DNA from 2 places in the Micromonospora sp. LOL_024 genome. Region 2 is predicted to be linked to the other one. Evidence: riboswitches for the same ligand, from Rfam matches in the RefSeq annotation. Region 2 holds a riboswitch; the other holds the start of a gene.
The links. A riboswitch is a leader RNA that binds a small molecule or an ion and turns the genes downstream of it on or off. The one in region 2 is predicted to bind thiamine pyrophosphate.
Positions count from the first base shown of each region.

Region 1: it holds a riboswitch for thiamine pyrophosphate, as region 2 does, so the genes downstream of both, thiE (thiamine phosphate synthase) here and ACFHWY_RS16460 (ECF transporter S component) in region 2, are expected to answer to the same signal.

Region 1 is NZ_JBHMIS010000001.1:442,448-458,215, forward strand. Features, by position in the region: gene rpsK (30S ribosomal protein S11) at 1-354, shown strand, start outside; gene rpsD (30S ribosomal protein S4) at 368-994, shown strand; gene ACFHWY_RS02215 (DNA-directed RNA polymerase subunit alpha) at 1,093-2,115, shown strand; gene rplQ (50S ribosomal protein L17) at 2,150-2,710, shown strand; gene truA (tRNA pseudouridine(38-40) synthase TruA) at 2,784-3,614, shown strand; gene ACFHWY_RS02230 (hypothetical protein) at 3,712-4,785, opposite strand; gene ACFHWY_RS02235 (class I SAM-dependent methyltransferase) at 4,917-5,522, shown strand; gene ACFHWY_RS02240 (ABC-F family ATP-binding cassette domain-containing protein) at 5,570-7,249, shown strand; gene ACFHWY_RS02245 (aldo/keto reductase) at 7,320-8,270, shown strand; gene ACFHWY_RS02250 (OmpL47-type beta-barrel domain-containing protein) at 8,430-9,635, opposite strand; TPP riboswitch at 9,885-9,993, shown strand; gene thiE (thiamine phosphate synthase) at 9,988-10,614, shown strand; gene thiO (glycine oxidase ThiO) at 10,608-11,834, shown strand; gene thiS (sulfur carrier protein ThiS) at 11,825-12,025, shown strand; gene ACFHWY_RS02270 (thiazole synthase) at 12,031-12,816, shown strand; partial or broken gene ACFHWY_RS02275 (thiamine phosphate synthase) at 12,882-13,586, shown strand; gene thiD (bifunctional hydroxymethylpyrimidine kinase/phosphomethylpyrimidine kinase) at 13,796-14,584, shown strand; gene thiC (phosphomethylpyrimidine synthase ThiC) at 14,598-15,768, shown strand, end outside.
Region 2 is NZ_JBHMIS010000014.1:44,063-59,830, reverse strand. Features, by position in the region: gene recO (DNA repair protein RecO) at 1-104, shown strand, start outside; gene ACFHWY_RS16490 (isoprenyl transferase) at 146-922, shown strand; gene ACFHWY_RS16485 (hypothetical protein) at 1,004-1,189, shown strand; gene gndA (NADP-dependent phosphogluconate dehydrogenase) at 1,274-2,719, opposite strand; gene ACFHWY_RS16475 (hypothetical protein) at 3,103-3,330, shown strand; gene ACFHWY_RS16470 (energy-coupling factor transporter transmembrane component T family protein) at 3,530-4,330, opposite strand; gene ACFHWY_RS16465 (ABC transporter ATP-binding protein) at 4,327-5,859, opposite strand; gene ACFHWY_RS16460 (ECF transporter S component) at 5,963-6,553, opposite strand; TPP riboswitch at 6,623-6,728, opposite strand; gene ACFHWY_RS16455 (permease) at 6,925-8,001, shown strand; gene ACFHWY_RS16450 (TIGR03943 family putative permease subunit) at 7,998-8,762, shown strand; gene ACFHWY_RS16445 (alpha/beta fold hydrolase) at 8,807-9,637, shown strand; partial or broken gene ACFHWY_RS16440 (DUF6328 family protein) at 9,727-9,984, shown strand; gene ACFHWY_RS16435 (acyl-CoA dehydrogenase family protein) at 10,196-12,100, shown strand; gene ACFHWY_RS16430 (hypothetical protein) at 12,143-12,754, opposite strand; gene ACFHWY_RS16425 (Fur family transcriptional regulator) at 12,900-13,298, opposite strand; gene ACFHWY_RS16420 (ArsR/SmtB family transcription factor) at 13,366-13,665, opposite strand; gene ACFHWY_RS16415 (metal ABC transporter permease) at 13,703-14,572, opposite strand; gene ACFHWY_RS16410 (metal ABC transporter ATP-binding protein) at 14,569-15,333, opposite strand; gene ACFHWY_RS16405 (metal ABC transporter substrate-binding protein) at 15,330-15,768, opposite strand, start outside.

The sequences.
Region 1 (15,768 bases), on a different contig from region 2:
CGCAAGAACGTCGCCCACGGGCAGGCGCATATCAAGAGCACCTTCAACAACACCATCGTGTCGATCACCGACCCGACCGGTGCGGTCATCTCCTGGGCCTCGTCCGGCCAGGTGGGCTTCAAGGGCTCCCGCAAGTCGACTCCGTTCGCCGCGCAGCTGGCCGCCGAGGCCGCCGCTCGTCGGGCCATGGAGCACGGCATGCGCAAGGTCGACGTGTTCGTCAAGGGCCCCGGCTCCGGCCGGGAAACTGCCATCCGTTCGTTGCAGGCAGCTGGTCTTGAGGTCGGGCAGATCGCCGACGTCACTCCGCAGCCGCACAACGGGTGCCGTCCGCCCAAGCGTCGTCGGGTCTGAGAGGTAGAGAGAGATGGCTCGTTACACCGGTGCTGACTGCCGCCGTTGCCGGCGGGAGAAGATGAAGCTGTTCCTCAAGGGCAGCAAGTGCGATGGTCCGAAGTGCCCGTTCGAGTCCCGGCCGTTCCCGCCCGGGCAGCACGGCCGCGGCCGCACCAAGGAGACGGAGTACCTGCTCCAGCTCCGTGAGAAGCAGAAGGCCCGTCGTGTCTACGGCGTGCTGGAGAAGCAGTTCCGCGGTTACTACGAAGAGGCCGTCGGCAAGAAGGCCAAGACCGGCGAGGTTCTGCTCCAGATCCTCGAGTCGCGGCTGGACAACGTCGTCTACCGGGCCGGCTACGCCCACTCGCGGGACATGGCCCGCCAGCTGGTCAAGCATGGTCACTTCACGGTGAACGGCAAGAAGGTCGACATCCCGTCGTACCGCGTCAAGGAGCACGACATCGTCGAGGTTCGGGGCAAGAGCAAGGAGCTCACCCCGTTCATCGTCGCGCAGGCTCAGGCCGGCTCGAAGACGGTTCCGGCATGGCTTGAGGCCATCCCGAGCCAGATGAAGGTGCTCGTGCACTCCCTCCCGGCCCGGCAGGTCATCGACACCCAGGTCCAGGAGCAGTTGATCGTCGAGCTCTACTCCAAGTAGCGGCTCGTGCCGGTGGCCCGCCCCCGCGGGGGCGGGCCACCGGAACAGTGTGTGTCGTGGGCGTCAAATAGCGGGCGCCCCGGAAGAGAAGAGAAGAAATGCTCATCAGCCAGCGACCGTCTCTCTCCGAAGAGTCGATCAACGAGACCCGCTCCCGGTTCACCATCGAGCCGCTGGAGCCCGGCTTCGGCTACACCCTGGGCAACTCGCTGCGGCGTACGCTGCTGTCGTCGATCCCGGGTGCGGCGGTCACCTCGATCAAGGTCGACGGTGTGCTGCACGAGTTCACCACGATCCCCGGAGTCAAGGAGGACGTGGTCGAGCTCGTCATGAACATCAAGGAGCTCTGCGTCAGCTCCGAGCACGACGAGCCGGTCAGCATGTACCTGCGCAAGCAGGGCCCGGGCGACGTCACCGCCGGTGACATCCAGCCCCCGGCCGGTGTCTCGGTGCACAACCCGGACCTCAAGCTCGCCACCCTCAACGGCAAGGGCCGGCTCGACATGGAGTTGACCGTCGAGCGAGGTCGGGGCTACGTCACGGCGGCGCAGAACAAGCAGGCGGGCGCGGAAATCGGCCGGATCCCGGTGGACTCGATCTACTCGCCGGTGCTCAAGGTGACGTACCGCGTCGAGGCGACCCGGGTCGAGCAGCGGACCGACTTCGACCGGCTGATCATCGATGTCGAGACCAAGCCGTCGATGGGCCCGCGTACCGCGTTGGCCTCGGCCGGCTCGACCCTGGTGGAGCTTTTCGGGCTGGCCCGGGAGCTGGACGAGACCGCGGAGGGCATCGACATCGGCCCGTCCCCGCAGGACGCGCAGCTGGCGGCGGACCTGGCTCTGCCGATCGAGGAGCTGGACCTGACCGTCCGCTCCTACAACTGCCTCAAGCGCGAGGGCATCAACTCCGTTGGTGAGCTCATCGGGCGTACCGAGGCCGACCTCCTCGACATCCGCAACTTCGGTCAGAAGTCGATCGACGAGGTCAAGATGAAGCTCGCCGGGATGGGTCTCGGGCTGAAGGACTCGGCTCCGAACTTCGACCCGGCGCACGTCGTGGACACCTTTGGCGAGGCTGACTACGACACCGACGACTACCGCGAGACCGAGCAGCTCTAGTCCGCGCTGCCGCCACACCTGAGGAGCACCAAGCATGCCCACGCCCACCAAGGGCCCCCGCCTCGGCGGCAGCCCCGCGCACGAGCGGTTGATGCTGGCCAACCTGGCCACCTCGCTGTTCCAGCACGGCAAAATCAAGACCACCGAGACCAAGGCCCGGCGGCTGCGTCCGCTCGCCGAGCAGCTGATCACCAAGGCCAAGCGGGGCGACCTCGCGTCGCGCCGGCGGGTGCTGACCGTGGTCAAGGACAAGGACGTGGTCTACTCCCTGTTCGACCAGATCGCGCCGCGGTACGCCAACCGCAACGGCGGTTACACCCGGATCGTGAAGACGGGTCCGCGTAAGGGTGATGCCGCCCCGATGGCGATCATCGAGTTGGTCGAGGAACTCCAGGTCGCCGAGCCGAAGGCGAACAAGAAGACCGCCGGTCGCAAGGCCGCCCAGCAGGACAAGGTCGAGGCGCTGGCCCCGGCCGAGGAGGCCGCCCCGCAGGCGCGGCCGGCCGACCAGGATGCCGAGGCCCCGGTCTCGGTGTCCGGTGACACCGCCGCCGCCCGTGAGGACAGCGACGAGGCCACCGAGAACAAGGCCTGAGCGCAGGCAAGCATCGTCGGGCCCGGCATCCCCCACGGGGTGCCGGGCCCGACGCCGTTGACGGAGGTACGACGTGGACGAGCGGACCCGGCTGCGGCTGGACGTCGCGTACGACGGCACCGGCTTCTCCGGCTGGGCGGCACAACCGGAGCGGCGTACGGTCGCCGGGGTGCTGGTCGAGGCGGTGGACCTGGTGCTCGGCGTGGGCACCGCGACCGGGCTGACCGTCGCCGGCCGTACCGACGCCGGGGTACACGCCACGGGCCAGGTCTGCCACCTCGACCTGCCCGTGGAGGTCTGGGCGGCGCACGAGGGTCGGCTGCTGCGCCGACTGGCCCGGCTGCTCCCACCGGACGTGCGGATCCGGGCGGTGAGTGCGGTGCCGGCCACCTTCGACGCGCGTTTCTCGGCGACCTTCCGCCGCTACGAGTACCGGGTCACCGACGCTGCCTGGGGCGCGGATCCGCTGCGCCGGCACGAGACCCTGGCCTGGCCCCGCGCGCTCGACCTCGATCGGCTCGCCGCCGCCGCGGCCGGTCTGGTGGGGGAGCACGACTTCGCGGCGTACTGCCGGCGCAAGGAGAACGCGACCACGCTTCGGAAGGTGACCCGGCTGGACTGGCGACGGGACGCCGACGCAACCCTGGTCGCCATCGTGCAGGCGGACGCGTTCTGCCAGGCGATGGTGCGCAGCCTGGTCGGCGCGATGCTGGTCGCCGGTGACGGCCGCCGGCCAGTCCAGTGGCCGGCCGGTCTACTCAACCGCCGGGAGCGGTCCAGCGAGGTGACCGTGGCGCCGGCGCACGGTCTGACCCTGGTGGCGGTCGGCTACCCGGAAGATCCGGCCGAGTACGCCCGGCGGGCCGAGGCGACCCGGCGGCTGCGGGTGCCGGCCGAAATTTGAACGAGCCGACGGCGGTATCCGCAGGCCTGACGTCACGAACGGCAGACGCAGACACGGAAGGCGGGCGCGTGCAGCGCCCGCCTTCCGTGTTCGATGGTCAGTTCCCGGTGTTCCCGTTCTGGTCGCCGGTGCCGTCGGTGGGTGTCTCGGTCGGCTGGTTCGCCGTGCCACCGGCGGCCCGCCGTTCCAGCACACCCTGGTTGAGGTGCTGTTCGAGCATGTCGAAGAGGATCTCGCGGACGCCGGTGTCGCCGGAGCGGATGGACGCGCCGTCGACCCGGGCAACCACCGCGTAGGCGATGTAGTGGCCGCGTACCTGCCAGCCGACCCGGGCCGGAGCGGTGGTGAGGACCTCGGTGCCCTCGTCCGCCGACATGCCACGGAAGCGGCCCTGCCGTTCGTCGAGCAGTTGCCGGATCCGGTCCCGGGCCCGTTCGGCGCTGGACCGATCGGTCAGGTTGAACAGCCCGCTGGTGACGAGGTGGTCCCCGTCCGGAGTGCGGAGGGTGGCCCGGACGACCTGGTTGCAGCCGAGCCTGACCAGCAGTTCCGCGACCTCACCGGTGGCGGCCACAGCACAACTGGCGCTGGACTGGGTGCGAAGCACCTCGTACCCGGTTTGGCCGTCACCGACGGTCAGGGCGCTGGCGGGGAAGACCTCCCGGGCGGTCAGCGGTGCCTGGTCGGTGTCCCGGGAGTCGAGGTCGCTCGCCTCGGCCGGCTCGGTGTCCCGGGTGGAGTCCGTCGGGTCGCTGGGCGCCGCCTGCTGGCCGATCAACTGGCGGCCGTCCAGCAGGGCGGCGGCGGTGAGGCCGATGAGGCCGAGCAGCACCAGTACGGCCGCGCCCCCGATCAGCACCTGCCAGGCGCGACCACCACCGGGCCGCTGCGGCGGCGCGGTGGCCGGGGTGACCGGAACCGGCGGGCCTGCCGCCACGCCGGTCGCGGCCGGTTCGTCGGGCGCTGCCGGTGCCATCTCGTACCGTGGTTCGCGGGGCGGCGCCGCCGAGGGCAGCAGGATCTGGTTCGGACTCGCCAGCGACGGCGCGGGAAAACGCGACGGGGACGGCCCGGCCGGGGGCGGCGGGGCAGCCTGGAGCGACTCGCCCTGGGGCTCGTCCTCCCGGTAGGGGCCGTATGCGTCCTCATCGGAGTCGTACCGATACACCATGTGGTCCACAATAGGGATGTTTATCCCTTTAGTAGGTAATTCTGCGAAACGCGCCGGAGAGACGTGCCGCATCGACCGATGACGTCGACACGGGCGCCGGGGTCGATCCAGCCCGGTGCGAGAATGGCGGCGTGACCGGGGACCATTACTTCACTGCCGAGCCGAGCGCACCCGCACAGGCGCGCGAGGTGCAGTTCACCATCGCCGGCCGCGACTACACCCTGGCCTCCGCTGCCGGGGTCTTCTCGGCCACCCGCCTCGATTTGGGCACGTCCGTGTTGCTGCGCAAGGCCGACCTGCCTGACCCCACCACCACCGGTAGCCTGCTCGATCTCGGCTGCGGCTTCGGCCCGATCACCGGCGTGCTCGCCACCGTCGCCCCCACAGCGACGATCTGGGCGGTGGACGTCAACGAGCGGGCCCGGGAACTGACGGCGGCGAACGCGGCTCGCCTCGACGTGGCTGACCGGGTGCACGTCGCCACCCCCGATCAGGTGCCCACCGATATTAGCTTCACCCAGATCTGGTCCAACCCGCCGATCCGCATCGGCAAGGACGAACTGCACCAGCTACTACTGCGCTGGCTGCCCCGACTGTCCCCGGAGGGAATCGCCTGGCTGGTGGCGGCCCGTCATCTCGGGAGCGACTCGTTGCAGCGCTGGCTGGTCGACCAGGGCTGGCAGGTGGAGCGGCACGCCAGCCAGAAGGGCTTCCGGGTGCTGCGCGTCACCCGCTGACCGGGTAATGAGTTGGCCGACGGCCCCGACTCCGGCAGGATGCCCGCGTGGGATACGTGGACGTGGCGGCGGTCGGGCATGTCCTACCGGACGGGCGGGAACTCTTCGCCGACGTGTCGTTCCGGGTCGGCGAGGGCGCCAAGGTGGCGTTGGTCGGGCCGAACGGCGCCGGCAAGACGACGTTGCTGCGGATGGTCGCCGGTGACCTACCGGTGCCGACCGGCGCGATCGCGCGTACCGGCGGGTTGGGCGTGATGCGCCAGTTCATCGGCATGATCGGTGACGAGTCGATGCTCGCCGATCTGGCGCTGTCGCTCGCCCCGCCCGGGCTGCGGGCCGCCGGTCACCGGTTAGTCGAGACCGAGGCGGCCATGCGGGCGGCCGAACTGCGCGGCAAGTTCAGCACCACCGCCGGCAAGGCCCAGCTGGCGTACGCGGACGCGTTGGCCGCCTGGGGCGAGACCGGCGGGTACGACGCCGAGGTGCTCTTCGACACCGTCGCCACCATCGTTCTCGACCTACCGTGGGACACCGCCCGGCACCGCCCGGTCCGCACCCTCTCCGGTGGGCAGCAGAAGCGGTTCGCGCTCGAACTCCTGCTGCGCGGCCCCGAGGAGGTGTTGCTGCTCGACGAGCCGGACAACTTCCTCGACGTGCCCGGCAAACGCTGGCTGGAGGCGCGACTGCGGGAGTCGGCCAAGTCGGTACTCTACGTCTCACACGACCGGGAGTTGCTGGCGCACACCGCCGACCGGGTCGTCGCCGTGGAGGGCGGCAGCGCCTGGGTGCACCCGGGCGGCTTCGCCAGCTGGCACGAGGCGCGGGTATCACGGCACGACCGCCTCGACGAACAGCGCAAGCGGTGGGACGAGGAGCACGAGAAGCTGCGTGAGTTGATGCTGATGTACAAGCAGAAGGCCGCGTACAACTCGGGGATGGCCTCGCGCTACCAGGCGGCGCAGACCCGGTTGCGCAGGTTCGAGGAGGCCGGACCGCCGCCCGTACCGCCGAAGGAGCAGGACATCCGGATGCGGCTGGCCGGCGGGCGGACCGGCAAACGCGCGCTGATCTGCGAGCAGCTGGAGCTGGACGGCCTGACCTATCCGTTCGACCTGGAGCTGTGGTACGGCGACCGCCTCGCGGTGCTGGGCGCCAACGGCACCGGAAAGTCCCATTTCCTGCGCCTGCTGGCCCGGGGCGGGACCGACCCGGACCCGGCGAACGGGCCGGTCGACTCGGCGGCGGCGCTCGCGCCGGTGGCCCACGACGGGGTGGCCCGGCTCGGCGCGCGGGTCCGTCCCGGTCACTTCTCCCAGACGCACGACCGGCCGGAGCTGATGCCCAAGACGCTGGTCGAGATTCTCTGGCGGGGTGACGAACACCGGGCCGGCATGGACCGGCACGCGGCGATGGCCGCGCTGAGCCGGTACGAGCTGGCTGGGCAGGGCGACCAGCGGTTCGGCACCCTCTCCGGCGGCCAGCAGGCCCGCTTCCTGGTGCTGCTGCTCGAACTGTCCGGCGCGACCATGCTGTTGCTCGACGAGCCGACCGACAACCTCGACCTGGCCTCGGCCGAGGCGCTGGAGGCCGGGCTCACGGCCTTCGCCGGGACGGTGGTGGCGGTCACCCACGACCGCTGGTTCACCCGGACCTTCGAGAGGTTCCTGCTGTTCGGCGGCGACGGTGAGGTGGTGGAGACACCCGAGCCGGTCTGGGACGTCAGGTGATCGCCGACGAGCTGGTCACCTGACCGGGCGGGCGGTCGTCGGTGCGACATATGGTGAGCCGGTGACTGAGATGACCTATCGCCGGCTGGGCGACTCCGGGCTCGTGGTGTCCGTCGTGGGGATCGGCTGCAACAATTTCGGCCGCAAACTCGACCTCGACGGCACCCGCGCGGTCGTCGACGCCGCCCTGGACGTCGGGATCAACTTCTTCGACACCGCCGACATCTACGGCGAGCCGCACGGGGCCTCGGAGGCGCAGCTCGGCGCGGCACTCAAGGGCCGCCGCGACGACGTGGTGGTGGCGACCAAGTTCGGCATGTCGATGAGCGGCGGCAACGGGCGCGACTTCGGGGTACGCGGCTCCCGGCGCTACGTGATCCGGGCGGTCGAGGCCACGCTGCGTCGGCTGGACACCGACTACATCGACCTCTATCAGCTTCACGAGCCCGATCCGGGAACCCCCGTCGACGAGACGTTGTCCGCCCTGGACGATCTCGTTCGCGCCGGAAAGGTGCGCTACCTGGGCAACTCGAACTTCGCCGGCTGGCAGATCGCCGACGCCGACTGGACGGCCAGGACCCAGGGGCTGACCCGCTTCGTCAGCGCACAGAACCACTACAGCCTGCTCAACCGGGACGCCGAGATTGAGGTGCTGCCCGCCTGCGAACGGTTCGGCCTGGGCATGCTGCCGTTCTTCCCGCTGGCCAACGGGTTGCTGACCGGAAAGTACAAGCGCAGCGAGGCTCCGCCCGCCGGCAGCCGCCTCGCCGGGGGTGGCCGGTACGCCCAGCGCCTCGCCGCCGCCGACTGGGACACCATCGAGAGCCTTGAGGCGTACGCCGCGCAACGGGGGGTGCCGGTACTGAACGTGGCCATCGGCGGACTGGCCGCCCAGCCGGCGGTGACCTCGGTCATCGCTGGCGCCACCACGCCCGACCAGGTGCGCGCCAACGCTGAGGCCGGTGCCTGGCAGCCCACCGAGCCCGACCTCAAGGCCCTACGTCTCCTCCTCGCCCCCTAACCCTCCAACCCGCCCCACCCGGTGCGTTGATCATGAGGTTAGCGGCGTTCTTGATCTCCAGAACTGCCGCTGACCTCATGATCAACAGCGTGGGTGGGGTGGGTGGGCCCCGCCCGGGTGATGCCGGGCGGGGCCCTGGTGTTTGGTTGGGACGGTCACTCAGAGGCGACGCCCCGGGGCCAGCTGCGTGGGGTCGCCACCGAGGCGGCCGGCACCCTTGACGGACTCGACGCCGTTGGCCCGTACACCGGTCTTGCTGGCCGCGCCGCCGAGCCGGACGATCATGGCGTCGGCGTCGCGGATCAGCACGTCGCGAATCTCCGCCTCACCGACCAGCGAGGCGTCGCCGGCCAGGGTGCGGAACGCGGTGAGCTGGTTGACCGCCCGCCTGTCGTTGCCCTCCGCCTCCGCCGTGCGGGCGTTGGAGAGCCGCTTCGACAACTGGTTGTACGCCTTGTCGGTGCGCCGTCCCGTCGCCTTGAGCCGGTCCAGCAGGTTCTGCATGTCACGGATCGAGGTGGTGACGAAGAACCGGACCGTCGTGGTGGTCGCGTTGCCCGCCTTGTCGGTCGCGGTGACGGTCAGCTCGTGCATGCCCAGCGGCAACTCGTACATCGCCTGGAGCGTGCCGCTGGCGTACGGTCGGCCGTTGAGCTCGCCGACCACGCCGGCGATCCCCGAGGTGGGGTCGACCGCCTGCCAGGCCACCCGGACGTTCTGGCTGTCGCCGTAGAGCTGGCCGTCGGCGATGCCGGAGACCAGCAGCGTCGGCTTCGTGCCGTCGATCCGCACCACCGCCGACCTCAGCGTCTCGGCGTTGCCGGCGGTGTCGGTGGCCCGGTAGAGCAGCTCGTGGTCCCCGTCGCCGCTGATCTGCACCGGCTCGGTGTACGCCGTCCAGTCGCCGCCGTCCAGCGACCACGCCAGCAGCGCCACCCCGGATCCGGCGTCGGTCGAGGTGAGTACCATCGGAATGGTCCCGTCGTGCCAGCCCTCGTCGTTCGCCGGGGCGAACGACACGGTGCTGACCGGCGCGGTGGCGTCGATCCTGACCGTGACCGTCTTCGTCTCCTCCACGTTGCCGGCCTCGTCGACGGAGCGGAACCGCAGCTTGTGCCCACCATCGCCGGTCGCCGAGACCGGTGCGGTGTAGGCGGTCCACTCGGTGGCGTCGTCGAGTTGGTATTCGGTGCGGGCCACCCCGCTGCCGTCGTCGACGGCGGTCAGCGTGACCGTCGCCGGGCCGGTGAGCCAACCATCGACCGGAGTGCCGGACACCTCGGCCGTGGTGGCCGGCGCGATGTCGTCGACCGCTGGAAGGTGGCTGTCATCGGTAGGCGGGCACGGCGTGGTCGAGTTCGGCATTGTGTCGAGTCGCTGAACAAATTAATCCGTTGCAGAGGATGTATAGCAAGGCTTCGATTGGTAACGTTTCGGCAACGGTAGGTGGCATTCCTGTCAGGACCGGCGCAGAGCACCTACGCCTGTGCCGAAGAAACGGCCGCCTGTTAACGCCTCCGGTAGAGCAGGGGCCCTCTGTTGACACATCCGCCGTCGCGCCGCAGCCGGGCGCACGCCTTGGCAGCCTGGCGGATCTGTCGTACGGTGACACCCAAGTGACCCACGGGAGCCCGGTCGACCGGGCTGAGAGGGGGGCTGAGAGCCCCCGACCGTCGAACCTGATCCGGGTAATGCCGGCGCAGGGAGGAGTACCGCCATGCCGTCCCTGGGACGACTGCATCTGATCACCGACACCCGGCCCGGCCGGGATCCGCTCTCCGTACTGGCAGCCGTGCTGCCGTTGGCCCGTACCGAACTGGTGGTGCAGGTTCGGGTGGCGGACACCGCGACCGACCGCCAGGCGTACGACCTGGCTCGGCGAGTGGTCACGCTCACCGCGCAGTATGGGGCGACCTGCCTGGTCAACGACCGGCTGCATGTCGCGTTGGCGGTGGGGGCGGCCGGCGGCCACGTCGGCGCGGACGATCTGCCGGTGGCGGCAGCCCGGCAGGTGCTCGGTCCGACCGCCGTGCTGGGCGTCACCGCGCGAGAGCCGGGGACAGCCGTCGAGGCGGTGACCGCCGGCGCGAGCTATCTGGGTGTGGGCCCCTGCTACGCCACCACCACGAAGACCGGGCTGCCGCCGGAGATCGGCACGGCCGGCGTACAGGCGGTGGTGAAGGCGGTCGACGTGCCCGTCATCGCCATCGGGGGAGTGACCGCCGCTGCGGTGCCCGCGCTGCGGGCCGCCGGAGCGTACGGGGTGGCGGTGGTCGGTGCGCTTTCCGCTGCGGCGGACCCGGCCCGCGCCGCCGCCGAGTTGCTCCGGGGGCTCTCGTGTTAACAGGGGGCCCTTCTTCCAATGGAGGCGTCAACAGGGGGCGCTTTCTTACACCTGATGTCGTGGTGGTGGGGGCGGGGGTGGTGGGGCTGGCGATCGCGTGGCGGTGCGCGGCGCGCGGACTGCGGGTGTCGGTGCATGATCCGGCGCCCGGTTCGGGGGCCTCGCACGTCGCCGCCGGGATGCTGGCGCCGGTGGCCGAGGCGTACTTCGGCGAGCGGGAACTGACCGGACTGCTCACCGAATCCGCATCCCGGTGGCCCGGATTCGCGGCCGAGCTGGCCGAGGCGACCGGTGTGGACATCGGTTACCGGACCGAGGGCACGCTGGTGGTCGGGCTTACCGCGGACGATCTGACCGAGGCGCGCCGGCTGTGGGCGTACCAGCTGGGGTTGGGCCTGCCGGTGACGCCGTTGCGTCCCTCGCAGCTGCGTGAGCGTGAGCCGGCGCTGGCACCCCGGGTGCGGGGTGGCGCGCTCGCGGCCACCGACCATCAGGTCGACCCGCGCCGACTGGTGGCGGCGCTGCGTATCGCGGCCGAGCTGGCCGGCGCGGTGCTGGTCACCGAGCCGGTGCGCCGCCTGCGGGACGTGCCGGCCGGCGTGACCGTGGTCGCGGCCGGCTGCGGCGCCGCCGCCCTGACCGGGCTGCCGGTTCGCCCGGTCAAGGGCCAGGTGTTGCGGCTGCGCACGCCCGATGGGCGTCCGCCGGGCTTCCGGCATGTCGTGCGGGGGTACGCCGACGGCGAGCACGTCTACCTCGTCCCGCGGGACAGCGGTGAGGTGGTGGTGGGCGCGACTGTCGAGGAGCGCTCCGACCTGGTTGTCTGCGCGGGTGCGGTGCTGCGACTGCTGCGCGCGGCCGTCGACCTGGTGCCCGAACTCGCCGAGTACGACCTGGTGGAGACGCTGGCCGGGTTGCGCCCCGGTACGCCGGACAACGCCCCGATCCTGGGTCCGCTGCCGGGCCGACCGGATGTGCTGGTCGCCACCGGTCACCATCGGCACGGGATCGTGCTCACCCCGGTCACCGCGGACCTGATCGCCGGCCTGGTCACCGGTGACGGCGCCGACTCGCTGCTCGCCTCCTTCCGGCCGGACCGGTTCACCGCCGCGTCGGGTGCCGGTCCGCCCGCGTCCGGCGGCGTCGCATCCGTTCCGGCGGTCGGGTCGGGTGCTCGCACAACGTCCGAGCAGGCGATGGAGGATGACTCGTGGAACTGACGGTGAATGGTGTGGAGCGCAGCGTGCGCGACGGGGTCACGGTCGCAGAGCTGGTGCGGGACGTTTCCGGCCAGGAACGGGGCGTGGCGGTGGCCGTGAACGGCGAGGTGGTGCCGCGTACCGGCTGGCCGGCGAAGGCGCTGCGCGGCGGCGACCAGGTCGAGATGCTCAGCGCCGCCCAGGGCGGGTGAGCCCGATGGATGGCGAGCACACGGGCTTCGAGCTGGGCGGGGTTCGGTTCAATTCCCGGCTGATCCTCGGGACCGGCGGAGCCGCGAACCTGCACGTGCTGGAGCAGGCGATCCGCGCCTCCGGGGCCGAGATGGTCACCCTGGCGCTGCGGCGGGTGCAGGCGGTGCCGGGTCGCTCGGGCGGCCTGCTGGACCTGATCGACCGGTGTGACGTGCGGCTGCTGCCGAACACGGCTGGCTGCTACACGGCCGGCGAGGCGGTGAAGGTGGCCCGGCTGGCCCGGGACGCGTTCGGCACTGACTGGATCAAACTGGAGGTGATCGGCGACGAGCGCACACTGCTGCCCGACGGGGTGGAGTTGCTACGTGCCGCTGAGGAACTCGTCGACGACGGGTTCGTCGTGCTGCCGTACACCTCGGACGATCCGGTTCTGGCGCGGCGCCTCGCCGACGTGGGCTGCGCGGCGGTGATGCCGGCGGGCGCGCCCATCGGATCCGGCCTGGGGATCAACAATCCGCACCACATTCGGCTCATCCGGCAGGAGGTCGCGGTGCCGGTGATCCTGGACGCCGGCGTCGGCACCGCCTCCGACGCGGCGCTGGCCATGGAGCTGGGTTGCGACGCGGTGCTGCTGGCCAGCGCGGTCACTCGGGCGGCGGATCCGGTGGCGATGGCCACCGCGATGCGGTACGCGATCGAGGCCGGTCGACTCGCCCACGGTGCCGGCCGCATCCCCCGCCGCTTTCACGCCCTCGCGTCCACCACCCACGAAGGCCGTCCCGACCTGTGACCGCGCGGACTCAAGCTCTTGGTACGAGCCCGCCCCCGTACGGGCCGATCTGTGCCGAGACTCACGTGCTCCCGGGCGTCGTGCTGCTGACGGACCGGCGGGTGGCGCGCGGGCCGCTGGCGGCCGTGGTGGCGGCGGCCGTCGCCGGGGGAGTGCGCTGGGTGGTGCTGCGAGAGAAGGACCTGCCGCGCGCCGACCGGCTCGCCCTAGCTGCCGAGCTGCGGCCGATCCTGGCCGAGGCGGGCGGCACCCTCGTCGTTGCCGGCCCCGACCCGTTGCTCCCCGACCTGCTGCTCCCCGAGCAGGGACGCGACGTGAGCGGCGCCGGCCACGCAAGCGGCACCGCAGACGGTCCCGTCGAGGCGGCCACAGTAGTCACAGAGGTGCGGACGCCGACCGCGCTCCACCTGTCGGCGGCTGGCCCCTACCCGCCGCCGGCAGTGGACCTGGTCGGTCGGTCCTGTCACGACGAGGCGGAGCTGCGCCGGATCAGCAGCGAGGACTACGTCACCCTCTCGCCGGTCTACCCCACCAGGACGAAGCCCGGCTACGGCCCACCGTTGCTGCCCGAAGGGTTGGGGCAGTTGATCCGGCGGAGCCCGGTGCCGGCGCTGGCCCTGGGCGGCATCGAGACTTCGGCCCAGGTACGAGCCTGCGTCCAGGCCGGCGCCATCGGGGTGGCCGTCCTCGGAGCCCTCATGCGCGCCACCGACCCCCAGCGAGCGGCCACCACCCTCGTCGATGCCTTCGAACAGGCCGCCAGCTCCAGCACCCGAACCCCACCCCCACCAGCGCCCCCACCCCCACTCCCGAAGCACCGAACGGCCCGCCCCACGACGAGGCTGCGGCCGACCGTTCCCACGCAGGGATCAAGCCTGACCGCCCGGAGTGGGCACGGTCGGCCGCAGCCCTCCACAGTGACCAAAGCCCCGCAGCCCCGAACGAGCCCAGCGCAAGCCGAGAACCCCGAGGGAGAGACGTGACCCCCACCACCGTGCTCACCGTGGCCGGCTCCGACTCCGGCGGTGGCGCCGGCATCCAGGCCGACCTCAAGGTCTTCGCGGCGCTCGGCGCGTACGGCACGAGCGTCCTCACCGCGATCACCGCGCAGAACACCCGGGGCGTGGACGCTGTGCTACCGCTGCCGCCGCAGACCGTCACCGAACAGCTCGACAGTGTGTTGTCGGACTTCACAGTTCGGGCGGTCAAGACCGGAATGCTCGGTACCCCGGCCGTGGCGGGCGCGATCGCCGACGCGGCGGCGGCCGGCCGGCTGCCGCAACTGGTCGTCGACCCGGTGCTGGTGGCCACCAGCGGGCACCGGATCGGTGTGGTGGAGGCGGTGGAGCGGCTGCTGCCGTACGCCCGGGTGGCGACCCCGAACAGCGCGGAGGCGGCGGCCCTCACCGGGGCCGCGGTGACCGGTGTGGCGGAGATGACGGCGGCCGCCAGGGCCCTGACGGCCGGCGGGCCGGAGTGGGTGATCGTGACCGGCGGCGACGTGGACACCGGCGCGGAGGCGGTGGACGTGCTGCACGGCCCGGACGGGACGAGTGTGTTGCGCGGTCCCCGGGTGCCGACCCGCCACACCCACGGAACCGGATGCTCGTTCTCGGCGGCCATCGCCGTGCGGCTGGCGCTGGGCGACCCGGTGCCGGCGGCGGTCGCGACCGCCAAGGAGTACGTCACCCGTGCGCTGACCGGCGCGCGGGACTGGGAGTTGGGCGCGGGACGCGGCCCGATGGACCACTTCGGCTGGTCCGCCTGAGCAGGAGGTTGTCATGCAGGCACGTCACAAGGTGTACGTAGAGGGATCCCGGCCGGATGTCCGGGTGCCGTTCGCGGAGGTGGAGCTGACCGGGGACAACCCGCCGGTGCGGCTCTACGACACCGCCGGTCCGGGTTCGGACCCGGAGGTCGGGCTGGCCGCGCTGCGCGGACCGTGGATCGCCGAGCGGGGCGACGTGGCGCCGGTACGTGGTGCCGGTACCCCGTTGGGCGGGGTGGACGGGAAACGGCCGACGCAGCTCGCGTACGCGCGGGCGGGGATGATCACGCCGGAGATGGAGTTCGTGGCGATCCGGGAGGGCATGGCACCGGAGTTCGTCCGGGACGAGATCGCGGCGGGGCGGGCGGTGCTGCCGCTCAACATCAACCATCCGGAGTGCGAACCGGCGATCATCGGCAAGGCGTTCCTGGTCAAGGTCAACGCCAACATCGGTACCTCGGCCGTGACCTCTTCGGTGGCCGAGGAGGTGGAGAAGCTGACCTGGGCCACCCGGTGGGGCGCGGACACGGTGATGGACCTGTCCACCGGCAAGCGGATCCACGAGACCCGCGAGGCGATCGTGCGCAACTCGCCGGTGCCGATCGGCACGGTGCCGATCTATCAGGCGTTGGAGTCCGTCGGTGGCGATCCGGTGAAGCTGAGCTGGGAGGTGTTCCGGGACACCGTCGTCGAGCAGGCCGAGCAGGGCGTGGACTACATGACGGTGCACGCCGGCGTGTTGATGCCGTACGTGCCGTTGGCCGTCGACCGGGTGACCGGAATCGTATCGCGAGGCGGCTCGATCATGGCGGCCTGGTGCCTGGCGCACCACGAGGAGAACTTCCTGTACACCAACTTCCGTGAGCTGTGCGAGATCCTGGCTCGCTACGATGTGACGTTCTCGCTTGGCGACGGGCTGCGGCCCGGCTCGATCGCGGACGCCAACGACGAGGCGCAGTTCGCTGAGCTGCGCACCCTGGGCGAGTTGACCAGTGTGGCGTGGGAGTACGACGTCCAGGTCATGATCGAGGGCCCGGGGCACGTGCCGATGCACAAGATCAAGGAGAACGTCGACCTTCAGCAGGAGTGGTGCCACGAGGCGCCGTTCTACACGCTCGGCCCGCTGACCACAGACATCGCGCCCGCGTACGACCACATCACCTCGGCGATTGGGGCGGCGATGA
Region 2 (15,768 bases):
GCACCCTCCAGGGCCCTGACGACCCGACCGGTGTGGCCGCACCGCCGCGGGCCGCCGGCGTAGGGCCACCCGACCGGGATTCGCAGGACGTGAGCAGGGAGTGAACCGAGTGATTCGTACCACCAGGGCCGGCCGGCGTGCGCCGGTGCCGCCGACACCGCACCCGTCGGGAGCCCGACCGCCGGTGTTGCCGTCGGGGGCGGCGCCCCGGCACGTAGCCGTGGTGATGGACGGCAACGGCCGGTGGGCCAAGGATCGCGGGCTGCCCCGCACCAGGGGACACGAGGCGGGAGAATTCTCTCTCTTCGACACCATCGAGGGCGCTGTAGAGCTGGGCATCCCCTACCTGTCGGCGTACGCCTTCTCCACCGAGAACTGGCGGCGCTCGCCCGACGAGGTGCGGTTCCTGATGGGCTTCAACCGCGATGTCATCCGGCGTCGCCGGGACCAACTGGTCGACCTCGGTGTGCGGGTGGTGTGGTCCGGCCGGGCCGGCCGACTGTGGAAGAGCGTCATCACCGAGTTGCAGACCGCCGAGGAGATGTCCCGCGGCAACTCGACGCTGACCCTGCAGTTCTGCGTCAACTACGGCGGCCAGGCCGAGATCGCCGACGCCACCGCGGCCATCGCCCGGGACGTGGCCGCCGGACGGCTCGACCCGGCGAAGATCACCGAGAAGACGATCGGGCGGTACCTCTACCACCCCGAGGTGCCCGAGGTGGACCTGTTCCTTCGGCCTTCGGGCGAGCAGCGGACGTCGAACTTCCTGCTCTGGCAGAGCGCGTACGCCGAGCTGGTCTTCTTGGACACGCTCTGGCCCGACTTCGACCGTCGCCACCTGTGGTACGCCTGCGAGTTGTACGCCCAGCGCGACCGCCGGTTCGGTGGCGCACTGCCCAATCCGGTGGCGCCGGCCACCTGAGTATCCGGCCACCCGAGCGCTTAGCTGTCGGCCACGCTGGGTATCACCGCTGGCAGCAGCCACTGACGGAGGTGAACCCATATGCTTCGCAAGCGCATCGGGCGGTGGGCGGTGATGGCCATCGCGGTGCCGGTCGCCGCCGCCGGAGCCCGGAAGCTGAGCCACACACTGGAGGCCCGACGTGGCCCCAACCGGGCCACCCGCCTGCTTGACAAGGGCGCCGACCTGATCCGCCCACAGCAGGCCAAACGCCGCCGCTTCTTCTGACGGGACCGGCCGCGCACGGCCCGGACAGCGGCATCTCGCGGTATCCCAGGTGGCGGATACCGCGAGATGCCGCTGTCCGGGCTGTCACGAATCGACCTCGGCGCGGTCGGGGGTGGCCCAGAGGGTGTGGTAGGAGCCGTCCCGGTCGACGCGGCGGTAGGTGTGCGCGCCGAAGTTGTCGCGTAGGCCCTGGATCAGCGCGGCCGGCAGTCGCTGGGCGCGCAGCGCGTCGAAGTACGCCAGCGACGAGGCGAACGCGGGCGCCGGCACTCCGGCGCGGGCCGCGTCGGCCACCACCCGGCGCCAGCTCGGCACGCCGTCGCGGACGGTGTCGGCGAACCACGGCGCCACCAGCAGGGTGGGCAGCTCCGGCTGCTCGCCGTACGCCTGCTTGATCCGGTCGAGGAAACGGGCCCGGATGATGCAGCCGCCCCGCCAGATGGTGGCGGTGCCGCCCAGGTCGACGTTCCAGTCGTACTCGGCACTGCCGGCCCGGATCTGGTCGAAGCCCTGTGCGTAGGCGACGATCTTCGAGGCCAGTAGGGCGCGCCGGACGTCCTCGATGAAGGTCTCGCGGTCACTGACCTGCCACTTGTCCCCGGCATCGGGGAACGCCCGGACTGCTGCCGCACGCTGGCCGGCGTGACCGGAGAGCGAGCGGGCGAAGGTCGCCTCGGCGATGCCCGTGATCGGGATGCCCAGGTCGAGGGCGATCTGGACGGTCCACCGGCCGGTGCCCTTCTGCTCGGCCTGGTCCTGCACCACGTCCACGAACGCCTCACCGGTGGCGGCGTCGGTGTGTGCCAGCACATCGGCGGTGATCTCGATAAGGAAGGACTCCAGTTCGCCGGAGTTCCACTCCCGGAAAATCTGCGCGATCTCCGAAGGCGTGGCGCCCAGCCCGGCCCGCAGCAGATCGTACGCCTCGGCGATGAGCTGCATGTCGGCGTACTCGATGCCGTTGTGCACCATCTTGACGAAGTGTCCGGCGCCGTCCGGCCCGACGTGCTGGCAGCAGGGCACCCCGTCGACGCGGGCGGCGATCTTCTCGAAGATCGGACCGAGCTTGCGGTACGACTCGGCGGAGCCGCCCGGCATGATGCTCGGCCCCCACAGTGCGCCCTCCTCGCCGCCGGAGACGCCGGTACCGACGAAATGCAGGCCCTGCGCCCGCAGCGCCTCCTCGCGGCGGCGGGTGTCGGCGAAGTGCGCGTTACCGCAGTCGATGATGATGTCGCCCTCTTCGAGTAGGGGTATTAGCTCGTCGATCACCGCGTCGGTGGGGCCGCCTGCCTTCACCATGATGATCACCGCGCGGGGACGCTCCAGCGCGGCGACGAAGTCCGCGAGGGACTCCGCCGGGACGAAGGTGCCCTCGTCGCCGTGCTCGGCCACCAGCGACCGGGTCCGCTCCGGCGAGCGGTTGTGCACCGCCACGGTGAATCCGTTGCGGGCCAGGTTGCGGGCCAGGTTCCGACCCATCACCGCCAGCCCGGTCACACCGATCTGTGCCGTCGCCCGATCCGCCATCCTCGTCGCCACCTTCCGCCTTCGACCTGTAGTGCTGCGACGGTATCGCGGTCCCGCTCGATCGTGCGTCGACCCCCACCGCTGGTCATCAGGTGGTCGCATTGCGCAGGCGGGAAATACCGGGTGCGGCCACCGCTGGGTGCGGCTAGCCTATCGTCATGCGCTACTGACGCCCCCCTTTCGAGCCGGGTCCGCCGCCGCCGTGCCGCGACCCGTGTGCTCCCGGGCGTCCGCGTTTCACCGCGCACCGCAACCGTCGGTGGTGTCCTCCGTGGTCGGTCCCGGGCAGCAGTCCCATTCCGTTCGGCCGCCGTCGCCGGCGGTCACGAGACACCGCGGATCGGCCGGCTCCCGTCGGTCGCCGCAGAGCCAAGGAGGCACGGATGCCCGCCAAGCGCAACTCCCGCAAGCCCCGTCCGGCCCACCCCGCGCCCCAGGTCGCGGACCTCACGCCGGCAAACCTCGACCAGGTCGTCGTCGCGCCGGCCGCCGCCCTGCCGGCGGCGCGGCCGGCGGCACCGAAGGCCGGCCCGCCGGTGACCGGCGTCCCGGGCGTGGGGCGCGGGCAGCAGGCCGGCCCGGCTCGCCGGTACGCCTTCCGGCGTAGCTGACAGGTCGTCGGGTGTGGTCGCCGTACGGTGGCGACCACACCCGGTCTAAGTGGTCGGCGCAGCAGGGCGTCGCCCCGCACCTCGAAGGGGGCCAGACCTGCCGGGTGGTGTGGCCCGGTCGCCAGCACCAACTCGCCGGCCGCCTGGGTCGCCGCGCTCGACGCTGGCGGGGATCGCTGCACCCGCTGAGGGTGTGCGGTCAACCGATCAGCGGGCGGAAGGTGCCGAGCGTGATGCTGATCGCCAGCGCGGTGCCGGCCACCGCCGTCGCGCCGGCCACGAGCAGCCAGTCGGCGGCGCCGAAGTGCTGCCGGCGGGCAAAGGTGCGCGGCACGCCGGAGTCGAAGCCGCGGGCGTCCATCGCCACCGCCAGCCGGGTGCCCCGCCGGATCGCTCCGACCAGCAGCGTGAACGCGGTCGAGACGAACAACCGCAGCCGGGCCGCCGGGTTGCGGCCCGCCTCCACGCCGCGTGCCCGGCGGGCCATCGCGATCATCTGCCACTCCGCGCCGAGCAGCGGCACCAACCGGAACGCCGCCAGCGCCCCGATCGCGAACCGGGCCGGCACCTTGGCGTTCTGCACCAACGCGTCGGCCAGGTCGGTCGGGTCGGTGGTGGCGAAGACGATCACCCCGGGGAGGGCCACCGCGAACAGTCGCAGCACCAGACCGAGCGCGGTGACCAGCACCCCCGAGGTCACCAGGACCGGCCCCGCGTCGAGCAGCACACGTCCCGACCGGTCCGCCGCGAAGAGCACCAGGGTGACCAGTACGCCGCCGGCAGCGGCCAGCAGCGGCCAGGCCCGCCGGACCAGCACCCGGGGGTGTATGCCGAACAGCGGCAGTACCGCCAGCTCCACCGCGATCGCGATGGCCGGCGCCACCGGGTCCAGCGTTGCCATCAACGGGATCGCGAACAGCACCGCCGCCGCCAGCTTGGCCACCGGGTTGCGCCGGGCCAGCGGCGCGTCCGGCCGGGCGATCGGCGCCAGGTCGATCATCGCTGCTCCGGCGTGGGGCCGGTGGACACGGGCGTCGCGGTTCGGGCGCTGTCGGTGCCCGCGGCCGTACCCGCGGTTGCGGCCGGGGCGGAACTGGCAGTCTCGGCCGGTGCCGGCGGGTGGCCGAGGGTCAGCGTGCGGTCGGCGAGTGCGGTAACGAACTCGGTGTCGTGGGTGACCGTGACCAGGCCATGGCCCGCCTCCCGCAGCTCCGCGAAGAGATCCACCAACTCCCACCAGGTCCGCCGGTCCTGGCCGAAGGTGGGTTCGTCGCAGATCAGCAGGCGGGGGGCGGTGGCCAGGGCGGTCGCCACGCTCAACCGCCGCGCCTCGCCACCGCTGAGAGTGTATGGGTTGGCTCCGGAGAGCCGGGCCAGCCGTAGCCGGTGCAGCAGCTCCTCGACGCGGTCGTCGACCGCCGCCTCGGTGGCACCGGACCGGCGGGGACCCAGCGCCAACTCGTCGCGGACCGTGGCGGTGACGAACTGGTGCTCGGGGTCCTGGAACACCGAGCCGATCCGGCCGGCCAGCGCAGGAGCCCGCCAGCGGTGCGGGGCAGTGCCGGCGTCCTTTCCGGCCAGTTCCGGGCTTGCCGTCAGCCGCCCGCTGCCAGGTCTGCGCAGCCCGCCGAGCAGCAGCGCGAGGGTGGACTTGCCGGCGCCGTTGCGGCCGAGCACCGCGAGCGTCTCACCAGCGCGTACGGTCAGGTCGGTGGGGGCCAGCCGGGGCGGCAGGCCGAGCCGGTCCGTGGTGAGCAGCACCTCGCCGGCCGGGCCGGTGGCCCGGCGCGGTGGGATCTCCCGGCCGGGCACCCACACACCCTCGGCGGCGAGCGTGGCCCCGTGGGCGGCGAAGATCGCCGCTGGCGGTCCGTCGGCGCGCACTCCGCCACCGGGTTCGAGTACCACCACCCGGTCGACCAGGGGCAGTGCGTCGGTGACCCGGTGCTCGACCAGGATCAGCGTGGTCTGGTCGCCGACCGCCCGGGCGAGTGCCGCGCGGATCAGGGCGGCGCCGGCCGGGTCGAGGTTGGCGGTGGGCTCGTCGAGCAGCAGCAGCCCGGGGCGCAGCGCGAGCACGCCGGCCAGGGCGAGACGCTGCTGTTCGCCGCCGGAGAGGGCGGCGGTGGGTCGGTCCCGGTGGTAGGGGAAGCCGACCCGGTGCAGCGCCTGGTCCACCCGGGGCCAGATCAGCCCGGCCGGTACGCCCCGGTTCTCCAGCCCGAACGCCACGTCGTCGCCGCTGCGGGCCATCACGAGCTGCGTCTGTGGGTCCTGGAAGACGATGCCAACCCTGTCCCGGGCCTCGGCGGCCGGCCGGCCGCCGACCTCGATCGAGCCCTCGTGTTCGCCGGAGTCCTCGGGCAGCAGCCCGGCCAGCGCGGCCAGCAGTGTGCTCTTGCCGGCGCCCGAGGGCCCGAGGAGCAACACCCGTTCGCCGCGCTCGACCCGCAGGTCCACTCCGCGTACCGCCCAGGCTCGTCGCCCGGCGTGCCGCCAGCCGAACCCGCGCAACCTCACCCCACCCACGCCCCCACCCCCTCTCCCATGCTCGGCCGTGCCCGGTTGATCATGAGTTGGCGTGACTCGAAGGTCGGGCTGCCTCCTAATCATGATCAACGCGATGGCGAGGTCAGACGAGAGGGCGGTCGCGGCCGGAGGGGAAGCGGGCGAGGACGCCGGTGCCGGCCAGGGCGCGGGTGAGCAGGTGCGCGCCGGCGCCCGCGATCACGGTGGCGCTGAGCACGGTGAGCAGCGCGTACGGGATGCGGTAGCTGGCCATCGCATACGCGGCGTTCCAGACGAAGAAGTCGAACAACGCCGCGCCGAGCCCGGTCAACGCGCCGGCCAGCAGCGCGGTCGGCAGCCGGAACGAGCGGTATCGGAAGGCGGCGAACGCCAACTCCGCGCCGAGACCCTGGATCAGTCCCTGGAGGATGGTGATGCCGCCCCACTCCGAACCGAGCAGCGCGGAGACCGTCGCGGCGACCGCCTCGCAGAACAGCGCGGCACCCGGCTTACGGATCACCAACCCGCCGAGCACCGCAGGTACCAGCCAGACGCCGTACATGAGGGCCTGGCTGGCCGGGAAGAACGCGAAAGCCGGGTCGGCGGCCCGCCAGAGCAGTCCCCAGGCCCAGAAGATGACACCGAAGCCGACGGCGATCACCGCGGCCACGACGATGTCGATGGTGCGCCACCGGCTGCTGGTCGGTTGATTCATGATTGCTCCCAGTTCAAGGTCGAACCAAGGCAAGACGCACGCTCGGCCCGGCGGTGCCGGGCGTGGCGGGCTGGAGGTGGACCGAACTCCCTGCGCTGGCATTACCCAGATCAGGTATCGAGGGTCTGCGGGCGGACCCGCACTCTCAGCGCTGTGCGCTCCCCTGTCGGAGGTGTTGTCTGTCCCGCCGACGCTAGCATCCCCGAAGATCGACAGACAATGTGATCTTCGCAGGTGGCGAAGGGTGCTCGCCTCCGACCTGGCGGCGCGGATGGCACTCGGGCCCGGCCAATTTTGTGACGTTCATCGACGTTGCCGGCTCTGGGCGGTAATCTCAGGCCGCCGATCCGCAACTGGCCGAGGGGCGACGGGTGACCACAGACACTGAACATGCCTCGGCGGCCGGTGAGCCGGAAGGTCCGCTCACTGGCACAGGGGTCGTCACCAAGGCCCGCCCGCCGGAGACCGCCGCGGCGCCGCCGCCCCGCCGGTGGCTCGGCGACCGGATCGGGTCGGTGGAGGTCCTGGCGGCACTACTGGTCCTGCTGATCATCTTCCGGGATCCGCTGGCCGCCGCACTGGACGATCCCCGGATACAGACCTGGACCACCGTCTTCGTCTCGATCATGGTTCAGGCGGTGCCGTTCCTGGTCTTCGGGATCCTGCTCTCCGCCGTGATCGCGGTCTTCGTACCCCGGTCGTTCTGGGCGCGGGCGCTGCCTCGGCATCCGGCCCTGGCGGTGCCGGCGGCCAGCGCGGCCGGGGTGGTGCTGCCGGGCTGCGAGTGTGGCGCGGTGCCGATCGCTGGCTCGCTGATCCGCCGGGGCGTCACCCCGGCCGCCGCGCTCGCCTTCCTGCTCGCCGCCCCGGCGGTCAACCCGATCGTGCTCACCGCCACCGCGGTCGCCTTCCCCAACAACCCCGAGATGGTCGTCGCCCGGGGCGTCGCCAGTCTGGTGGTCGCGATGGTCATGGGCTGGCTCTGGCTGCGGCTCGGCCGCACCGAATGGATCAGGATGCCGCGCCGGCCAGAGTTGGACGACGCCTCCCGGACCCGCGCCTTCTGGGCCGCCGTCCGGCACGACGTGACCCACGCGGGCGGGTTCCTGGTGCTCGGCGCGATGGCCGCGGCCAGCATCAACGTGCTGGTGCCGGAGCGATGGCTGCAGACCCTGGCCGACAACGCCTGGCTGTCGATCCTGGCGCTGGCGTTGCTCGCGGTACTGCTCTCGCTCTGCTCGGAGGCGGACGCCTTCGTCGCGGCCTCTTTGTCGCAGTTCTCTCTCACGTCCCGACTGGTGTTCCTGGTGGTGGGGCCGATGGTCGATCTCAAGCTCATCTCGATGCAGGCCGGTGTCTTCGGCCGCCGGTTCGCCTTCCGGTTCGCGCCGACCACGTTCGCGGTGGCCCTGCTGGTCGCCACCGGAGCCGGCATGGTGCTGCTGTGAACCGGCAGGCGCAGGCGGTGGTCCTGCTGCTACTCGGCGGCGCGGTGATCCGGGCCAGCGTTACCGACCTCTACCTGCGATACGTCAAGGAGGGGCTGCGCCCCTTCCTGATCGCCGCCGGCCTGCTGCTGGTGGTCGCCGCGATCATGACGCTCTGGCACGAGCTGCGTCCGGCCGCGCCCGCCGCGCTCGCGCCGGCCGGCGGTGCCGCTGACGGCCCCGGCGTCGCGCCCGCCGACCGTGCCGCCGGCGACCACGACCATCACGAGCCGCGGATCGGATGGCTGCTCATCCTGCCCGTGCTCGGCCTGCTGCTGGTCGCCCCGCCGGCCCTCGGGTCGTACGCCGCCGGGCAGGCCGGCACCGCGCTCAGCAGCCAGCAGCAGTCGGACTACCCGCCACTGCCCGAGGGTGACCCGGTGCAGGTAAGCGTCCTCGACTACGCCTCCCGGGCGTTGTTCGACCGGGGCGCGTCGATCGGCGACCGGCGGGTACAGCTCACCGGTTTCATCGCCAGCGGGGCCGGTGGGGAGCCGATCCTGGCCCGGATGGTGCTGTCCTGCTGTGCCGCCGACGGCCGGCCGATCAAGCTCGGGATGCTCGGCGACGTGCCCGCCGGGCTGCCCAACGACAGCTGGGTGGAGGTCGTCGGGCGCTACAGCGACCGGCTGGGCCGGGATCCGGTCAACGACGCGGAGATCCCCTACCTCGAGGTCGAGTCCTGGCGGCAGGTGCCGGTACCCAGGCAGCAGTACGACTGACCCGGCCGGGCAGACCGGGTACGGGGCGTCGGTAGGCTGCCGGCATGCGTGTCGACGCCCGAGGTCTGCGGTTCGAGGTCACCGTCGGGGGACCCGAGCAGGGGGAACCGGTGCTGCTGCTGCACGGATTCCCGCAACATTCGGGTGAGTGGGACGGCGTGTCGCCAACCCTGCACGCCGCCGGTCTGCGCACCTACGCTCTGGACCAGCGGGGCTACTCGCCGCAGGCGCGACCCACCCAGGTCGAGGCGTACCGGCTCGCTGAGCTGGTCGCCGACGCGGCGGCGGTGCTGGACGCCCTCGGCGTGGCCACCGCGCACGTGGTCGGACACGACTGGGGCGCCATCGTCGGCTGGGCGCTGGCCGCCAGCCGACCGGATCGGGTACGCACCCTGACCGCGGTCTCCGTGCCGCACCCGGCGGCCATGGCGCACGCGCTGGACAACGACCCGCAGCAGAAGGCGCGCTCGGCGTACATGCTGCTGTTCCGGCAGCCGGTGGTGGCCGAGAAGACCCTGCTGGCCCTGGGCGCCGCCGGGCTGCGCCGGCTGCTGCACGGAGTCGGTGACGCCAACCGGGCGGCCGGGTACACCGATCCGATGCGTGGGCCGGGCGCGCTGACCGCCGCGTTGAACTGGTACCGGGCGATGTCCCGGCGGGAGTTCGCGGCGGTCGGCCCGGTGGCGGTGCCGACCACCTATGTGTGGAGCGACGGTGACGTCGCCATCGGACGGGTCGCGGCGGGGGCCTGTGCCGCCCACGTGAGCGGCGACTTCCGGTACGTCGAACTGGCCGGGGTCAGCCACTGGATTCCGGACGAGGCGCCGGCGCCGTTGGGCGAGGCGATCCTGGCCCGGACGCTTCCGGCCGGCTGAGTGAGCGCAGGGAAGACGCCGCCCGGCACCGAGGACCACCTGGTCACGGTGGCGAGACGATGAACCGGGTGGCGTACGGCCAGCGCGGGCAGGGTCGCAAGCCGGAGCTGGTGCGTTTCGCGCACCGGATGGCCAGTGGTGGCCTGGCCCTCATGCTGGTCGCGATGGTCAGCGCGGTGCTACTGATCACCGACTTCGTGCTGGACCGGCTGGTCGCCTTCCTGCTCAGCGCGGTCACCGGTCTCTGGTTTCTCACCTTCTGGGTGGCGCTGCCGTTCGCCCGGCGAGGTTGGGGTGAGGACGATATCGACGACGAGGAGGATCCGAGCGGCCTCCAGCAGAGCTGAGCACGAGGCCGCCGCGGATAATCGTGACTACCTTTGGGTAACAAACGCGGGTAGCCTACTGAGCAGGCGGAACAGTCTCCAGTGTCCGGATCGAGCCCGGGGGTTTGCCGTGGCCATTGCCGAAGACGACCGTTCGTCAGCCACCGACGACCGCCGCGCCGACCCACCGCCCGACGCGACAGGTCAGGCGTCGACCGACGCGGCGGCCACCGTGTCCGAGAAGGAGGCCCGCCAGGTCGCCGAGGGGGCCCGGCACACCAGTTGGGATCGGCCCAGCTTCGGCAAGGAACTCTTCCTGGGCCGGCTGCGGCTCGACCTGATCGACCCGTGGCCCCGACCGGACCAGGCCGAGCAGGCCCGGGCCGAGGATTTCCTCGGCAGGCTCCGCGACTTCGTGGCGTCCGAGATAGACGGTGCGGCGATCGAGCGGGATGCGCGCATTCCCGACGAGATCTTCCAGGGCCTGGCCCGGTTGGGCGCCTTCGGGATGAAGATCGACCGGGAGTACGGCGGGCTCGGGCTCAGCAACCTGCACTACTGCCGGGCACTCATGCTGGCCGGCTCGGTGAGTCCGGCGATCGGTGCGTTGCTCTCGGCGCACCAGTCGATCGGCGTGCCGCAGCCGGTGAAGATGTTCGGTACCGACGAGCAGAAGCGGCGGTTGCTGCCCCGGCTGGCCGCCGGTGAGGTATCCGCGTTCCTGCTGACCGAACCGGACGTGGGCTCCGACCCTGCCCGGTTGGCGACCAGCGCGCAGCCGACCCCGGACGGTACCGGCTACCGGCTCAACGGCGTCAAGCTGTGGGCCACCAACGGCACCGTGGCCACCCAACTCGTGGTGCTGGCCCGGGTGCCGAAGGGCGCCGGGCACAAGGGTGGCATCACCGCCTTCGTGGTCGACGGCGACGCCGAGGGCATCACGGTCGAGCGCCGCAACGCCTTCGTCGGCCTGCGCGGCCTGGAGAACAGCCTGACCCGCTTTCACGACGTCTTCGTGCCGAGGGAGAACGTGATCGGCGGCGAGGGCAAGGGGCTCCGGATCGCCCTGAGTACGTTGACCACCGGTCGCCTGTCGTTGCCGGCGATGTGCGTCGGCGCCGGCAAGTGGGCCCTGCACGTGGCCCGGGAGTGGTCCGCCGATCGGGTGCAGTGGGGCCGGCCGGTCGGCGAGCACGAGGCGGTCGCGCAGAAGCTCGCCTTCATCGCCGCCACCACCTACGGCATGGAGACGATGCTCGACCTCTGCTGCCTGCTCGCCGACGACGACCGCAACGACATCCGGATCGAGGCGGCGCTGGTGAAGCTCTACGCCAGCGAGATGGCGTGGCGAATCGCCGACGAACTGGTCCAGATCCGCGGTGGCCGGGGGTACGAGACGGCCGAGTCGTTGGCCGCCCGGGGCGAGCGCCCGGCCGCGGTCGAACAAATGCTGCGCGACCTACGGATCAACCGGATCTTTGAGGGGTCAACCGAGATCATGCATCTACTCATCGCCCGCGAGGCGGTGGACGCTCACCTTTCGGTCGCGGGGGACATCGTCGACCCCGACGCCGGGCTCGGCAGAAAGGCCAGGGCCGGTGCGCGGGCCGGCGCGTTCTACGCACGGTGGCTGCCGACCCTCGCGGTCGGCAAGGGACAGCAACCGACCGGGTACGCCGAGTTCGGTCCGCTCGCCGGGCATCTGCGTCACGTCGAACGCGCCAGTCGGAAGCTGGCCCGGTCCACCTTCTACGCGATGTCCCGCTGGCAGGGGAAGCTGGAACGCAGACAGGCGTTTCTCGGCCGGGTGGTGGACATCGGTGCGGAGTTGTTCGCCATGAGCGCGGTCTGCGTGCGCGCCCACTCGGAGCGCGACGCCCGACCGGAGAACGTCGAGCTGGCCGACCTGTTCTGCCGCCAGGCCCGGGCGCGGGTCGATGCGCTGTTCACCGCCCTGTGGGACAACACCGACTCGGTCGACGTGGTGGCAGCCAAGCGGATCCTCGCCGGCCGCTACGCCGCCGTGGAAGAGGGCGTCATCACCCCACCGGCCGACCTGCCCTGGGTGACCGGCTGGACTCCCGGCCCGTCCACCGTCACCACCGACGCCCGCCGCCGCATCCCCCCACCCGCCTGAACTTCGTTACCCCACGGCTTCTGTTGGTCAAGATGGGGTGGGTCAGTCGTGGTGAGGGTCGCGGAGGCCGAGGCGACGTAGTTCGAGGGCGGCCAGGGCGTCGACGGTGGCGTCGTCGCCGCGGCGCCACGCCTCGGCCACGTCCGGGGCGATCCGGGTCAGCTTGCGTAGCGGCTGTCCGGCCAGGGCGCGCAGGGCAAGCAGGTCCCGGCCGGCGGGCGCGCCGGCCAGCGCCGCCGCCGACCCGGCCCGGCGCATCCAGCGCACCCGAAGCGGCAGCCAGCCGAACAGCACCAAACCGAGCGGGACGATCAACAGGCCGACGGCCAGTGCCAGCGCCAACTGGTCGACGAGTTCCTGCTGGTCCCGTCCGGCCTCGGCGAGCGAACGGGCCGCATCGGCCGCCCGTTCGAACGGCGCGGTCAACTCGTCTCCGACCAGCGGTACCCGGCCGACTTTTCCGCCGGCCTCGGCGAGGTTGTCGGCGAGCCCGCCGCCGGCCCCCTCCATCTTCTGGCCCGGCACGGCCAGCTCCTGCACCAGATCATGCAGCCACCGCGCCCCCCGAATCGTCGCGTACACCCAGGCGACGACGAGCAGATCGGTGAGCAGTTGCCGCAGGGCGGCCGGAAAGCGATCAGCGTAGATCTTCACGCCGGACAGCGTGCCACGGCACGACCCATCAGGCATCCCGACGTCGGCGGTCGCCGGCCCGCCGATCATGCACTTCAGGTCGCCGGTGTGCCCACACCGACGGTTCTCGCCCGACGGACCGTACAAGGTCGGTAGGGCGGTGGGGTCAGCGGGCGCAGGCGGGGCAGGTGCCGAAGATCTCCAGGGTGTGGCTGACGTCGGTGAAGCCGTGCTGTGCGGCCACCCGGTCGGCCCAGGTCTCCACGGTGGGGCCGGCGACCTCGACCGCACGACCGCAGGCCCGGCAGACGAGATGGTGGTGGTGGCCCTGGCTACACCGGCGGTAGAGATGCTCCCCACCCGGGGGTCGCATCACGTCGATCTCGCCCGCTTCGGCCAAACCCTGCAACGTCCGGTAGACCGTGGTCAACCCGACCCGCTCGCCCCGATCGCGCAGCATCGCGTGCAGGTCCTGGGCGCTGTGGAAGCCCTCCACCTCCGCCAGCAGAGCACTCACGGCGGAGCGTTGGCGGGTGTTGCGGACAGCGGTACCGCTCTCACTCATGACTGCACTCCGTTTCGCCACACGCCGCCCTGAGGCGTCGCCGCGTCCAGCCGCCTGGTTCGCTCGCTCATGATCCCTCCCCGGCGTGGCTGACGGCGTCGGCCACGATATGCGCGACGTGCTCGTCGACCAGGGTGTACGCGATCTCCCGGCCCCGCCGGGAACCACGAACCACGCCCGCCCCACGTAGCACCCGCAGATGTTGGGAGACCAGCGGTTGCGTGACCCCGAGCTTGTCCACCAACTCGTGCACGCAACGCTCACCGCCGGCCAGTTCGCTGACTATGGCCAGCCGGATCGGCGCAGAAAGAGCGCGCAGAAGCTCGCTGGCACCCTCGTACGCGTCGTAGCCGGATCCACTGGTCACCCTGCAACGGTAACCAATACCGGCGTGGACCTCGTGGTCAGGATCCGCCGAGCACGACCTCGTGGGGTTCGGGGGTGGCCGCCGGCTCCGGTCTGGACCGCCGAATCCGCCGCCAGACAGCGGCCAGCAGGGTGACCACGACGAACGAGGCGATCGCGAGCACCACCACCGAGGCACCGGGCGCGGTGTCGGCGACCGCGGCCAGCCAGACCCCCGCGCCGGCGGCGAAGAGGCCGAGCGCCATCGCCGCCGCCATGGTGCTCCGGAACCCCCGGGTCACCTGCTGGGCGGTGGCCACCGGGACGACCATCAGGGCGCTGATCAGCAGTACGCCCACTGCCCGCATGGCGATTGTCACCGTGATCGCGGTGGTCACCGCGAGCAGCAGGTTCAGTGCCCGCACCGGCAGACCGGACACGCGGGCGTACTCCTCGTCATGGCAGACGGCGAAAAGGGCGGGTCGCAGCGCGATCATGGTGATCAGCACTGCCGTGCCGAGCACCGCGATGGTGGCCAGGTCGTTGCGGGAGGTGGTGGTGAGCGCACCGAACAGGTACGCGTTGAGGTTGGCGCTGGTGCTGTCGGAGAGCCCGACCAGGACCACCCCGCCGGCGATGCCGCCGTAGAACAGGAGCGCCAGGGCCAGGTCGCCGGAGGTACGGCCGCGCTCCCGGATCAGCTCGATGACGACCGCGCCGATGGTGGCCGCCAACACCGCCATGATCACGGGGGAGGTCTGAAAGAGCAGGCCGGCGCCGACCCCGGTCAGCGCCACGTGCCCGATGCCGTCCCCGATCAGTGCCAGGCGCCGTTGCACCAGGTAGATGCCGAGCGTCGGCGCGGCCAAGCCGATGATCAGTGCGCCGATCAGGGCGCGCACCATGAACTCGTACTGGAAGAGGCTCATCGGGATGTCCACAGCCCGACGGGTTCCTCGGGACCGTGCGGGTGCACGTGGTCGTGGTCCGGCGCGGCGTGGTGCCCGGCCGGTTCGGGCACGGCGCCGTCGTGCGCGATCAGCCCCTGGTGTACGACGACCGCCCGACTGATCAGCGGTCGCAGCGGACCCAGTTCGTGCGCGACGAGCAGCACGGTCCCCCCGTCGTCGACGAAGCTGCGCAGCGCACCGGCGAAGGCCTCCTGGCTGGCCGCGTCCACGCCGGCCGTCGGCTCGTCGAGCACCAGCAGTTCGGGCCGACCGGCCAGCGCCCGGGCGATCAGGGTGCGTTGCTGCTGCCCGCCGGAGAGGGTGGCCACCGGGTCCTTGGCGCGGTCGGCCAGCCCGACGGCGCGCAACGCCGCGCCGACCGCCTCCCGGTCGGTGCGCCCTGGCGGACGCAGGACGCCCCGGCGGGCCAGCCGCCCGGAGGCGACCACCTCGGCCACCGTCGCCGGCACGCCGCTGCCGGCACCGAGGCGTTGCGGGACGTACCCGATGCGGCGCCATTGCCGGAACCGGCGCCCCGGCTCGCCGAAGAGGCTCACGGTGCCGGCGCTGAACGGGACCAACCCGAGGATGGCGCGGATCAGGGTGGACTTGCCGGAGCCGTTGGCGCCGAGGACCGCGATCACCTCACCGGCGGTCACGGTCAGCGAGACGTCACGGAGCACGGGGCGGCCGTCATAGCCGACCACCCCGTGCGTGACGGCGATGACTTCAGGTGTCACGAGCAGCTCAACGCCGTCCTCAGGGCCTGCAGGTTGGTGCGCATGACCGAAAGGTAGTCCCCGCCGTTTTCCTCGGACAGTCCCTCGATGGGATCGAGCACCGCGGTCTGGGCGCCGACCTCCCGGGCGATCGTCTCGGCGACCTTGGGGCTGACCAGCGTCTCGAAGAAGATCGTGGTCGCTTTGTGCTCCCGGGCCTCCTCGGCGACCGCGGCCAGCCGCTGCGGCGACGGCTCGTCCTCCGGGGTCAGGCCGCTGATTCCGATCTGCTCCAGCTGGTACTTCTGCGCCAGGTAACCGAAGGCGGCATGGCTGACCACGATCTCCCGACGCTCGCAGGTCTTGAGGCCCTCGGTGAACTCGGTGTCGAGCTTCTCCAGCTCGGTCCGCAGGGCAGCCGCCCGCTGGGTGTAGTCGCCGGCCCGGTCCGGGTCG